DNA from 2 places in the Algivirga pacifica genome. Region 1 is predicted to be linked to the other one. Evidence: riboswitches for the same ligand, from Rfam matches in the RefSeq annotation. Region 1 holds a riboswitch; the other holds the start of a gene.

The links. Region 1 has a riboswitch for S-adenosylmethionine ahead of ABD985_RS12500 (homoserine O-acetyltransferase family protein). Riboswitches for the same ligand answer to the same signal wherever they lie in the genome.
Region 2: linked by a shared signal. The riboswitch ahead of metK (methionine adenosyltransferase) and the one ahead of ABD985_RS12500 (homoserine O-acetyltransferase family protein) in region 1 are both predicted to bind S-adenosylmethionine.

The regions. Positions count from the first base shown of each region.
Region 1 covers NZ_BAABJX010000036.1:110,371-116,931, forward strand. Annotated here, with positions in the region: gene ABD985_RS12475 (PAS domain S-box protein) at 1-412, opposite strand, end outside; gene ABD985_RS12480 (GAF domain-containing protein) at 578-1,573, opposite strand; gene ABD985_RS12485 (chemotaxis protein CheB) at 1,673-2,257, opposite strand; gene ABD985_RS12490 (CheR family methyltransferase) at 2,280-3,110, opposite strand; gene ABD985_RS12495 (hypothetical protein) at 3,405-3,542, opposite strand; gene ABD985_RS12500 (homoserine O-acetyltransferase family protein) at 3,977-5,044, opposite strand; SAM riboswitch class I at 5,235-5,338, opposite strand; gene cysM (cysteine synthase CysM) at 5,642-6,526, shown strand.
Region 2 covers NZ_BAABJX010000018.1:9,915-16,475, reverse strand. Annotated here, with positions in the region: gene ABD985_RS05025 (YkgJ family cysteine cluster protein) at 1-190, opposite strand, end outside; gene ABD985_RS05020 (UDP-2,3-diacylglucosamine diphosphatase) at 203-1,003, opposite strand; gene rplS (50S ribosomal protein L19) at 1,120-1,476, opposite strand; gene metK (methionine adenosyltransferase) at 1,727-3,004, opposite strand; SAM riboswitch class I at 3,243-3,353, opposite strand; gene ABD985_RS05005 (sigma-54-dependent transcriptional regulator) at 3,601-4,800, opposite strand; RNA gene rnpB (RNase P RNA component class A) at 5,229-5,621, opposite strand; gene ABD985_RS04995 (DUF1573 domain-containing protein) at 5,763-6,561, shown strand, end outside.

The DNA.
Region 1 (6,561 bases):
AAGACGGAAAACGATAAGTGGTATACAGTACTTTTCCTAAATGGTCTATCAATACAATATTCTGATACCCATTGACACTCTTCTTCATCAACAATTCATAGTACAAAGATTTATTCAACTCATAATAAGCTGGATCTTTGAACGATGGTAATGCTCTCAATTGTTTTACCCCATTTACAATAAGTCGGGATTTAGACATATAAATGATATCGGTAGAAATTCTCTTAAAATAATTATCGATCTGTTCCACCTTGGTATTACCAATCACCTTAAAAGTGTCTGAGTATTTCTCTTCTACAGACTCCTTGGATTTGATATAGGAAAGATAACTGATCGCTAATACAGAGAGCATCACTCCTATCAATACCACCAGTATAATCTTTGTTCTTATCCTGAGTTTTCTGAATGACATTATGGGTTAATTAGGGTTATTAGTATAGTAGTAAAGATTGAATCTCTCACTTGATATATGTTGATCACTTACTATTGATAAGCGATCAATGGTATACAGTTCCGTAGATAATGACAGGTTTTTCCTGAGACCATATCATATACTTCAACAACAGTAATGACTTATTTATTGGGCTGCTGCTTGAAAAGTCATCGTGTCCCAAAACACTGCGGTATCTTCCAACACGAGAATAGTATCTTGTGTAACTCCAGTAAATGTCCCCACTTCCAATACTGCGACTACTTGAGCATCCTGATTTTTGATAGGAATAATAGTAAGATAAGATGGAGGAGTACTTCCTATTCCAGAAACTACTTGCATAGTACCCTCCGGTAGCTTACCTGTTTGCAAGACCTCTCCTGTTAATGCCACTTGCCCTACCATTCCGTCCCCTAACGTATATTGTATATCCTTGATCGCCTTACCGTAATACGCATAGGTTGCTACTGGAGACAGTACTTCTTCATTCAACTTATATAACACCCCAACACTAGCCTCTAAATAGTCACAAAAAAGGTTCAAACAATCCCTATAGGTACTTTCCGGATCCTGTAAAAGCTTTTCCCAGTGTTTGCGAAATATCTCTTGTTTACTATTTTCTGTTTCCCCAGCCACCTCCACAGGAGCTTTCTGCCCCTCAGGATATATAAATCGAGTCACATACTCCACATTCTTCTTTCCTTCCCGCCCAAGTACACTCGACAACTGGTACAAAAAGATAAATAACAGGAACAAATTGATATACAAAAGTTGAAAAGTAGGAGACACAACTTCTATCGCTTCTTTGCGGGTGGCTACATCTGAAATCCCTACGGCACTTAAAAGCATCGTTGGCATTTCGTGTAATTCTATCATTACATATACGGAAAGCACTACCAAGAATAAACCCAATACCGGTTGAAGCACAACAGGATATACTAGTCTCAGTAAAAAACCAACGAGTATCAGCTCTGTAAACCACATCCAATTCCTATAAATCTGCATGGAGGTTTCATTCCACTCCGTCCCACTCAAACTCAACAACACTTGAAAGATATCAGGTAGGGCATGTATCAGCAGCAAGGTAGCAGTAAGCATGACCAAAGGTAAAAGGACAAGTGCTAGCAGCAACTTTTTTTTCATATGTGGGTTTAGGTTAATCAAGGGTTAATATTCTCTCTACAACTCCTTACAGGGGTGCCTGTAGAGATCCTCTAATTACATCTTCTCATGCAAAAAGAATTATACTGTCAATTTGATAAGCAAGTCAATAATCTCCTTGTATGATAATGTATAATCAATCTCTGCATGTTTTGCTGCCGCTTTCGGCATAGTATTCATACTACACTCTTCTGGGTCCTGAATTACCGTCGTACCTCCTTTCTCTTTCACCCAATACATTCCCTCAGCCCCATCATCATTAGCTCCCGAAAGTAAGATTGCCAGTAACCCTTCTCCATAAGCATAAGCAGCTGTCTCAAAAGTAACGTCAATAGAGGGTCTCGAATTGTTCACCAACTCATCTGTTGATAAAGAAATACAATCATCCTGCTCCACGCACATATGATAATTGGAAGGTGCCAGATAAACAATCCCTCCTTGTATCTTTTCCTTATCCATCGGTTCTCTCACTTCCTTTGCACTCCGAATCGATAACGCCTCTACAAATCCGTGTCTCACAGTTTTCAAACGATGCAAACATAAAAACACAGGCAAAGAAAAGCCTCTAGGTAAAGCCTCCAGCAACTCATTAATGGGCTGGAAACTACCTGCTGACCCGCCGATCACTACTGCCTGGTACTTTTTATGTGCTCGATTTCTTCCCATGACCTTTCCTTGGTCTTATCCTTTAATCTCTTACTTTCTTATAAATCTTCTCCTCGTTATTAACAACGACAAACTTATTCGCAATATCACACCATATCAGAGATTCCTTAGATCCTATAATAAGGTTGCCAAAGCGAAACAGACTTCCATGTAACTTTTTCAACACATCATTCTGTAAAACCTGATTGAAGTAAATCATCACATTTCTACACAAAACCAAATCAAATTTAGCAAAAGAAGCATCTTTCACTAAGTCATGCTTACGAAAAGAAATGTTTTGCATCAGTCGAGGGTCTATAACAGCCATCCCTCCCTTTTCTGTAAAGTAACGATCCAGTGTATGTACTCCTCCACTCTTCTCATAGTTCTCCTGATTTAAGGCCATGGTCTTCAAGGCCATTTCCCCTTTCTTGGCTTTACTAATGATAGCAAGATCAATATCAGTCGCAATAATGTTAGCTTTATCCAGGGCATTAAGCTCGTCCAACATAATAGCCATAGAAATCACTTCCTCTCCAGAAGAGCATCCTGCGTGCCATATATTTATACGACGATGTTCGTCCAACTGCTCTGGTAAAATCGTATCCCTTAACTCTTTCCAGAAGCTAGGATCCCTAAACATTTCTGTCACGTTCACAGTAATCTCGGATACAAATTCCTGAAAAAATGTTGGGTCTTTTTTTAGCTTATGAATAATATCATCCACCGACGTATAACGGTAAATCTCCATTAAGCGCTTGATACGCCTCCTAAAAGAAGACATCGCATAATTACTAAAATCATAATGAAAGGTTTCCTCAATAAATCGGGTTAGTTTCTCTATCTCATAAACCTCTAACTCTTCTATAAACATTGGTGAATAGCTGTTTTTAAGTCTTATTTTAAAAAAGTCTACCATTTCACTGGCTCCATCGGTGTCCCACTCCACAATGCGTTAACATGCATTAATAATAAATAGGTTTTGAAAGGTAATTTAAAATTTTCAAAAAAAAGTATGTAACATATTATTTTTAGCATACAATCTCTAAAAATCATACATCCTTTCAGCAACCTCGTTTTATAGAAATAATTTCTATCCTAGGTAACAATCAAAACAAAAAACCTTTATCAAAGTAAAATCCATCTACTTTAATAAAGGCTTCTACCTTTAACTCTCTAAGAAGATTCCTCTCCCTTTTGTACTATCTTTTCTTTCTGATAACGTATGTTTTTGATCCTGTAGGACAAGTCGAATGTCTGGCAACTGACTCGTATTTAGCTCTCTGTCGCTTTTGGTATTTTGCATTAGCCTTTTGATAAGATGAACAAGAACTCATGCCTAAACTCAACAAAAAACCGATTAGAATGGTAAAAAGGTATCCTCTCATTATCTCGTTATTTTTAAGAAACAAATCGTCTTAGTATCACTCCTTTGTTTCTCATAAATGGTCAATAGTTTTAGAAATAGCAGCTTCTTTTCAATAAATCCATTTAGAGAACTTATTGCTTAAGAGCATATTTGGAATTGTAATTCAGAAGTATCTTACTCAAGGCAATATTCCAAATGCGCTTATTATTTATCAAAAAGAATGCCGTAAATGTTTTTCGACTATTCCTTTTCCTTTCTATTCAAAAGAAAAACAGCATTAACATAACGAGCTATCAATTACAAATGATATATCACTTGTCATTTTTTTTAAATAAAAAATATGGCGAACATTTTTTTTATTTTTCAAAAAGCTATCCCACCTGTAGTTGCACCCGTTCTGCGGCATAATAAAAATGATCAATACACTCCTTCAACTCTTCAAAGTGTACCAAAAAACCATCATGTCCATAAAGGGACTCCAGCTCATGGTAGGTCGCTGACGGAATATGTTCCGCAATCAGTCTTTGCTCATTCACCGGGAATAAAACATCACTAGAAATACCAATGATCAACGTCTTTGCTTTGATACTTTTCAACGCCTTCTGCAGTCCTCCCCTGCCTCTTCCGACATGGTGTGCATCCATCGCTTTTGACAACACCCAATAAGAATAGGCATTAAAGCGTTCTACTAATTTATCTCCTTGATAACGCTGGTAGCTAGACGCTTTATAATTATCCAGTTGCTCTTCCTGCTTATCCGTTTGTGTCTGACTGTAAGTCTCATAATGCCTGTAAGAAAGCATTGCAATAGCTCTAGCAGCTCTTAAGCCATTTTGGCCTGCATCTTCTCTATTCTCATACCAGGTAGGGTCCGCTTGCAAAGCCAAACGTTGCGACTCATTAAATGCAATACCCCATGGAGAATGCTGAGCATTACTCGCTACCACGATAAGGTTTTCAAACAAATCAGGACACTGAATAGACCATTCCAAGGCTTGCTGTCCTCCTAAAGACGCACCTATTAACGTGTCAATATGCCCAATCTCTAACGACTCTCTCAATAGGTTTAAGCTACGGGCAATGTCTTTAATCGTAACCTGAGGAAAATCATGAAAATAAGGTTTTCCTGTTTTGGGATTAGTGGACAGTGGTCCCGTACTTCCATAACAAGAACCCAGAACATTGGCGCAAATCACAAAATGTTCTTTCTCATTATATAATTTTCCTTTTCCAAATAAGCCATTCCACCACTCCTTCACATCAGCATTGCCGGTCAGTGCATGACACACCCAAACGATTTTCACACCTTCTTTCAACTCCCCCATTGTATTATATTCCAGTTCAAAACCAGGAAGAACTTCTCCTGACTCTAGAATAAAATCTTCTGTATGTTTATAGGTATGTACCTTCATTCCTCCAATATTTACCTTTTTAGTCATCATCACCATTTTTTAAATTCTGAATACCGTTAAAATTATTTGGTTTGTTGCACCTGAGTCTATCACGTGTTTTTATCAAACATCGACCTACTCAACAGCATAAACCTATCAATGGGATTTGAACCAATCTTTACATAAAAAAACAGACGGGGGTTCACCGTTACGGGTATAGTATTCATAAGTATTTTCCAGTTTATATTTCCTAAAATGACTAGGCCAGGAATTAGCACCTTTCCAAGTTGGGGGTTGCCAGAGGGTCATCAAGCCTGCTCTCTTACCTCTTCTGTATAAACCAATTATATGCACTAACAAAAAGTTATTGACTCCTTGCTATGCAAATTTAAGGGCCGTAAATCAGAAACTTAGAATCCTGTTCTAATTTATATTTCCATTATTCATTCTTTTACTGGGTATTTTTTCTACAAATCATCTAATCGATAAAATACTTGCGATTTTGCCATCAATACCCCTCTCAATTTTATAATTTAGCAACTTCTGAGCAGTCTCTTTTGAGGGGTGCTCAACCAATAAAGAAAAAACATTCATCGACCCTTTGAGTTAGAATTGAAAACACATTAACAACAAACCAACATATATATGTCATCTATTCTGGATTTAGTCGGCAATACTCCTTTGGTGGAAATCAAACACCTGAATCCCAACCCAAATGTTAAGCTATTCGGTAAGTTAGAAGGTCAAAATATTGGAGGAAGTGTCAAAGATCGTCCCGCAGCCAATATGATCAAGAAGGCGATGGAAAGAGGAGAGCTTAAGCCGGGTATGAAACTCGTCGAAGCCACTAGTGGTAATACAGGAATTGCTTTAGCCATGATTGCCAGTGCCCTGGATATCGAGATCGAATTGATTATGCCTGAGCACGCAACTGCCGAACGTATTAAGACCATGCAGGCCTATGGAGCAAAAGTGATTCTCACGCCTTCCAGTGCGTCTATGGAGGGAGCCATTGACTTGGCAAGAGAAAAAGCAGCCACAGGAGAGTATCTTATGCTCAATCAGTTTGGCAACGAAGACAACTTTATGGCTCACTACCATAGCACAGGACCAGAGATCTGGAAAGACACCCAAGGGAAAGTAACCCACTTTGTTTCGGCTATGGGTACTACAGGTACTATTATGGGGGTATCCAAGTATCTTAAGGAGCAAAATGAAAATATTCAAATTGTCGGCACACAACCTACGGAAGGCTCACGCATTCCAGGTATACGAAGATGGCCTAAAGAATATCTTCCAACTATCTTTGACCCGACTCGTGTGGATCGCATTATTGATGTTTCTCAGGAGGATGCCACCACTATGGCCAAACAACTCGCTAAAGAAGAAAGTATTTTCTCGGGCATGAGTAGTGGAGGAGCCGCTATAGCTGCTTTACAGTTGGCTAGGGAAATTGAGGAAGGAGTGATTGTCTTTATTGTATGTGACCGAGGTGATCGATATCTTTCGTCTTCTTTGTTTGAGAAATAATCTCAGCAGCGTTTGTTCATACTGTTTAATTGAGC
Region 2 (6,561 bases), on a different contig from region 1:
CTGGACTAATCGTCTTACAGCAATTAGCGCAACTTAAGCAGTCCACTTGGGACACTACTTCCTCATCGGCTTCATTCACCCAACGATCAATTTGCCCTGCCTGCTTGCTCTTCTTTAACCTTTTCAGAAAGTTCTGATTTTCCTTCGCTTTCTCTTTGGCTTGGCTTTGCCATTTATTAATCAAATCCATTCGCTTTCCACTTTATCCTTCTCGAAAGAATCCTTGCTTCTCTTCCTCTTTAAACTCCTCTAGCGTCAAAGAAGTCCCATCAAACACTCCATAAGTGCAATGATGTACCCACTCCCCTATATTCATGTATATGGCCCTTTTATCTACTTCAAGTTCTAGTGGTAAGTGTCTATGCCCAAAGATATAATAATCCCTTGGTTTGATCGCTTGCTGCTCTTTACTATACACCCATAACCACTCTTGCTCTTTTCCCAGAAACTCCTCTCCATCTTCTTCATTACTTGCACGACTACTGCGAGACCAGGCATTGGCAATTCCCAAACCAATATTGGGGTGCAATACACCAAAAAGCCATTGGCAAACCTTATTAGAAAAAACACGCTTAAGCATCTTATACTTGTAATCTCCAGGTCCCAAGCCATCACCATGCCCCAGATAAAATAGTTTTTCTCCTATACTTATATCAATGGGTTCTCGGATAATCTCAATTCCTAACTCCTTCGTGAAGTAATCAAACATCCACATATCATGATTACCGGTGAAGAATGTAATTGGAATCCCCTGATCAGTCAATTCTGCTAATTTTCCTTGAAAACGAATAAACCCTTTGGGAATAACCGTTGCGAACTCAAACCAAAAGTCAAACAAATCTCCCATCAGAAAGATATGAGCAGCATCCTGCTTAACCTCATCCAACCAACGGACAATCTTGTCTTCCCGTTTTCGGCTTGATTCAAAGTTGGGGGTTCCTAAGTGAAAATCAGAAGCAAAGTATACTTTCTTTCCTTCTGTTAATGCTATTGATGATTGCATGCAAAAAATGATTACGCAACTATAAAGAGTATAACACAAAAAGCCAACAAGCAATCGAAGTGCTTGTCGGCTTAACTGTATCGTATGTTCATCATTCAGACTCCTCAAAGAGTAGATTAGAATCTTCTCTCTTTTACTTTCGCAGCCTTACCTTGACGACCTCTTAGATAGAACAATCTTGCTCTTCTAACTTTACCTCTTCTCAACACTTCGATCTTGTCGATGCTTGGTGAGTTAAGAGGGAAAATTCTTTCAACACCAACGCCGTTAGAAATCTTTCTTACAGTGAAAGTCTCTCCCAATCTACCTTGGTTTCTTCTTTGAATTACAGTTCCTTGGAACTGCTGAATTCTCTCCTTTTCACCCTCTTTAATCTTTACGTATACGTCGATTGTATCTCCAGCGCTGAAGTCAGGGTGCTTTGTAAGTCCCTCTACAAAGTCCTTCTCGACCTTTTTGATTAACTCGCTCATTTTATTGCTGTATTTTATTATTTCAAAAATTCGGACTGCAAATATAGTAATTTATATATAAATACTAAACTTATCTACCTGAATAAATTACAGTTATGGATATATAAGCAGTCGATAGCCTATAAATCGTGCAAATTTACAATAATAATTGATTAAATGAGGTGTTATGATCCAACATTTTCAAGAAAAAATCTATCTGCACAAAAAATAAATCAGTGATTAGTGTCAAACACTAACCACTGACTCATAATTACAAACCAAAAGCTTCTTTGATTGTCCCTACGTAATCCAGTTTCTCCCAGGTAAAGAACTCTACCTCTACCGCTTCTTTCGCTCTTACTTCCACTTTCTTACCGTCTCTTTCTTCAATATCTACATGGTTAAGCTCTACGGTACCAGTGTAAGGCTCTCTACCCATATGTCCGTAAGCCGCCGTAGGAAGGAAAATAGGGTTTCTAAGTCCCAATCGCTCTACGATCGCCTTAGGTCTCATATCAAACAACTCAGAAATCTTTCTTCCGATTTCGGAATCCGTCAAGTCGACCTTAGCCGTCCCATACGTGTTTACTAACAAAGATACAGGAGCTGATACACCAATTGCATAAGCCACTTGCACCAAAGCCTCATCAGCCAATCCTGCTGCTACAATATTCTTAGCGATATGTCTTGCCGCATATGCTGCTGAACGGTCCACTTTAGAGGCATCTTTTCCAGAGAAAGCACCTCCACCATGAGCACCTTTACCACCATAAGTATCTACGATGATTTTTCTACCTGTTAATCCAGCATCTCCATGAGGACCTCCAATCACAAACTTACCTGTTGGGTTGATGTGATAAATGGTATCCTCTTTTAATAGATGCGCAGGGATCTCCGCTTTAATAACGTGCTCAATCACATCCTCACGAATCTTATCCAACATCTCTTGCTCTTCAGCAAAACCATCGTGCTGTGTCGATACTACGATCGTGTGCACTTTCAATGGCTCTCCGGCATCAGAGTATTCAATCGTCACCTGTGCCTTGGCATCTGGACGAAGGTACGACATCAATTCAGGCTGCTCTTTTCTAATCTCTGCCAAGCGCTTCACCAAACGGTGAGAGAAAGCCAAAGCCATTGGCATATATTCTTTTGTTTCGTTAGTCGCATAACCAAACATCATTCCCTGATCTCCGGCACCTTGCTCCTTATCAACCCCCTCTCCTTCATTAACTCCTTGAGCAATATCTGGGGATTGGCTATGTACCGCTACCTGTACTCCACAAGAATCTGCAGAAAACTGATAACCGTCCTTGTTGTATCCGATCTTAGCAATCGTATCTCGAACGATATCTGGAATTTCTACATAAGCTTTTGTCGTGATTTCTCCTGCAACAACGGCCAAACCTGTAGTCACCAGTGTTTCACAAGCTACACGAGAATAAGGATCTTGAGTAAGCATTGCATCCAAGATCGCATCGGATATTTGGTCTGCAATTTTATCTGGGTGTCCTTCTGAAACAGATTCTGATGTAAATAAATATGACATACTCTAATTTGAAGTTGCTTGCCTACACCGGCAAATGAATAATAATTAAAACCTTAATGGAGTACTTCTCTCAAAGCACCAATAATCGACTCCAGAGTACCTAAACCAATAAGTACCTGAACTGTTTGGGCATATAAACAAAAATGCACCATTAATTCTCTCCTAAGGCCTTGTTTACCTTGAAGAAACATTTGCTATCCAGAAAATTTTGAGAGATATGTATGAAGGAAGGATTCTTCACTCATCTTTTCCCAAAGCTATAGTGTACTTTGAGATGGGAGTTAGCACCTTGATTGACAGGTTGCTAAGACTTCATAGGGCCCATTCCCTCGGTCTTTCTTGATAAGCAAAGGCAAAATTATTCATTTCTCAACGAAATACCAAAAAACAAAAGAGCTCTGTTTCATTACTTCATAAAAAAACGAAGATCATTCAAAGGTATGCAAACGTTGAAGGAGAAAGGAGAAAGGAGAAAGGAGAAAGGAGAAAGGAGAAAGGAGAAAGGAGAAAGGAGAAAGGAGAAAGGAGAAAGGAGAAATTTAATTATTTCTTACCTTATACTTTCTACCGATTACCATTTTTCCTTTCTCCTTCAATTAAAATACACAATAGGTTTTCACGTCAGAAGCTGTGATCTCTTCTCCACTCATAATCATCAAGCGCTCCACAACATTTCGTAGCTCACGGATATTACCCGTCCAATCATGTTGTTTTAGCTGCTCAATAGCCTCTGCTGTAATTTTCTTCTTTGGCTTTCCATATTCTCCACCTAGGTCAGTCAAGAATTTATCCACCAATAAAGGAATATCCTCTTTTCTGTCATTTAGGGCCGGCACCTTGATCACCATAACACTCAAACGGTGGTACAAATCTTCACGGAACTTATTTTCCGCAATCATCTGCTTCAAGTCCTTATTGGTTGCTGCCACGACTCTTACATCTACTTTAATGTCCTTGTCACTACCTACCCTGGTAATCTTATGCTCCTGAAGAGCTCTCAATACTTTCGCTTGGGCCGAAAGACTCATATCTCCAATCTCATCCAAGAATAATGTCCCTCCATTGGCTTGCTCAAACTTCCCAATACGCTGCTTATGTGCAGAAGTAAAAGCTCCTTTCTCGTGACCAAAAAGCTCACTCTCTATCAACTCTGAAGGAATGGCCGCACAGTTCACCTCTACAAAGGCTTGCTCCGAACGACTACTTTTTCCATGTATCCAGCGTGCCACCAGTTCTTTACCAGCACCATTAGGTCCTAATATCATTACACGAGCATCTGTAGGAGCTACCTTATTGATCGTGTCCTTCATATGGTTCACGGCCTTAGATTCTCCAACAATGTCATGTTGCTTATTGATCTTAACCTTAATCTCCTTTACCTCTTTGACCAGGTCCTCATTCTCCTCTACGAGTTTTGATTTATCCAATCCATTTCGAACAGCCAATAATAAGCGGTTCAATTCCGGTGGTTTAGATATAAAATCAAAAGCTCCCTTCTTGGTGGCATCTACTGCCATATCAATATTGGCATGGGCAGAAATCATTATAAATTGTGTCTTACGCAGGATCTGCATCTCCTTCGCTTTCTCCAACACCTCTATCCCATTCATCTTTGGCATTTTTACATCACATAATGCCAAATCATAATCCGACACTATTAGTTTCTCTAATGCTTCCTCTCCATCTTTTGCTTCTCCCACCTCATAATCTTCAAACTCCAAGATCTCTTTTAGGGTTGAACGTATGGTCCTGTCGTCGTCGATGATAATGATTTTCGATTTATTACTCTTGCCCATAGATTATTATTTGTTAGTAGACCAATGACTTGGCCCTCAATGATACATCTCTGCTTATCTCTTTAGAAATAAATGACTTCCTAAGAGACCTACACAAATATAAGGCCTATTGCGGGGGGTTCTATATTGAGAAGAGCAGATGATTGTTATAAAATGGTAAAATTAAGTTTTCACATACTGTGGTAACTATGTTCATCATGTTTAACTGAGCTTCGCTCGTTCATAATGTTTAGTTGAAATTTAATACTTGGTATCGAGTTGAGACAATTTATTGTATAAACTCAACTTTGTAAAAGTATTAATTTATCTCAGGGAGTCAATAAGCCACATGAGCGGCCAAAGATTCAACTAAACATTATGAACGAGCGAAGCTCAACCTAAACATCATGAACAAAAAAACCTCTCATCGCGAACGACAAGAGGTTTCTTTAAATAACAAGTCGATAAGCCGAGTTCTGTCACTCCCAAAGGAGCGTCTTATCATTTATCTAGGCCATATGATCGCTCATAGGCTCCATCAACCTACCCATCTCACCCGTTTGCCGGTGGCAAACGACAAGGCGAGCAACCTTGCCTGAATACTCATAAAGTGAGACCTATTTGGTTTTTCACCTCGTAAGGTTTACCCTGCCACCACTGTCACCAGCAGCGCGGTGAGCTCTTACCTCACCATTTCACCCTTACCCCTAAGGGCGGTATATTTTCTGTGGCACTTTCTGTCACCTGTTCCCAGGTGCCTTCCCGTTAGGAAGTACGATGCTCTCCGGTGCTCGGACTTTCCTCTCCTGAATAAATTCAGCAGCGATAAGATGACTTGCGTTTCAAAATTACGCTTTTTTGCACAGTTATTGAACAACCCTTCCTATCTTTGTATAAATTTTTTAGTACGGGATAATGTTTTACCAAGATGAAAGCCAGCTTAATCCCTGTACATCAAGCTCTACCATCAAAAAATATACGTCATGCGTCATAGTGTATTGATCCTATTATTCTTTCTATCCTCTCTCTCTTTGGGAATGTCACAAACCCCCGCCATTTCCTTTGAACAAGACAGTGTTTATCTAGGAGATATCCCATTGTCAGATAGCAGTATTACCCATACTTTCCGGTTTACCTCTATGACCTACGCTCCAGTATCTATTCGTTCAGTATCTACTGACTGTGCTTGTACTGTAGCCTCTTTCAATAAAGAGAAACTAAAAAAAGGAGAGAGCGGGGAAATTACCGTTGAATTTTCACCTTATAAGGCAGGAGCATTCAATAAAAAATTTAAAGTCCGCATTGAGGAACTCAATCAAACAAAAGAGCTAACCATAGCAGGATATATTACACCACAACACATTTCTATAGAAACCAAGTACCCTTATAAAAAGGGACCACTTCGTTTACAGAACAAAATTGTCAGCCTAGGCACTATCTATAGTCAAGGAATAATCAAAAAGCAGTTGTACTTGTACAACGATAGTGATAAAGATATACTTTTTAATAAAGCACCTCTTTCTCCAAATCATATAGGTGTTACCTTCGAAGGTAAGCCGATGATCAAAGCCAAAAGTGAAGGTAGTGTACAACTATTTTACGATCCAGCTGCCAGAAACCATATGGGATTTACTCAGGATACCGTAGTTTTTTATACCAATGACAGTACGCTAAAGAAATTATCTCTTCCAATTACAGCGTCTATTGTTTACGCTCCATCTCCAGATGAGTTACTCAAACCCCATAAGCCACAAGTTCGTATTGTAGACGAGTATATTAAAT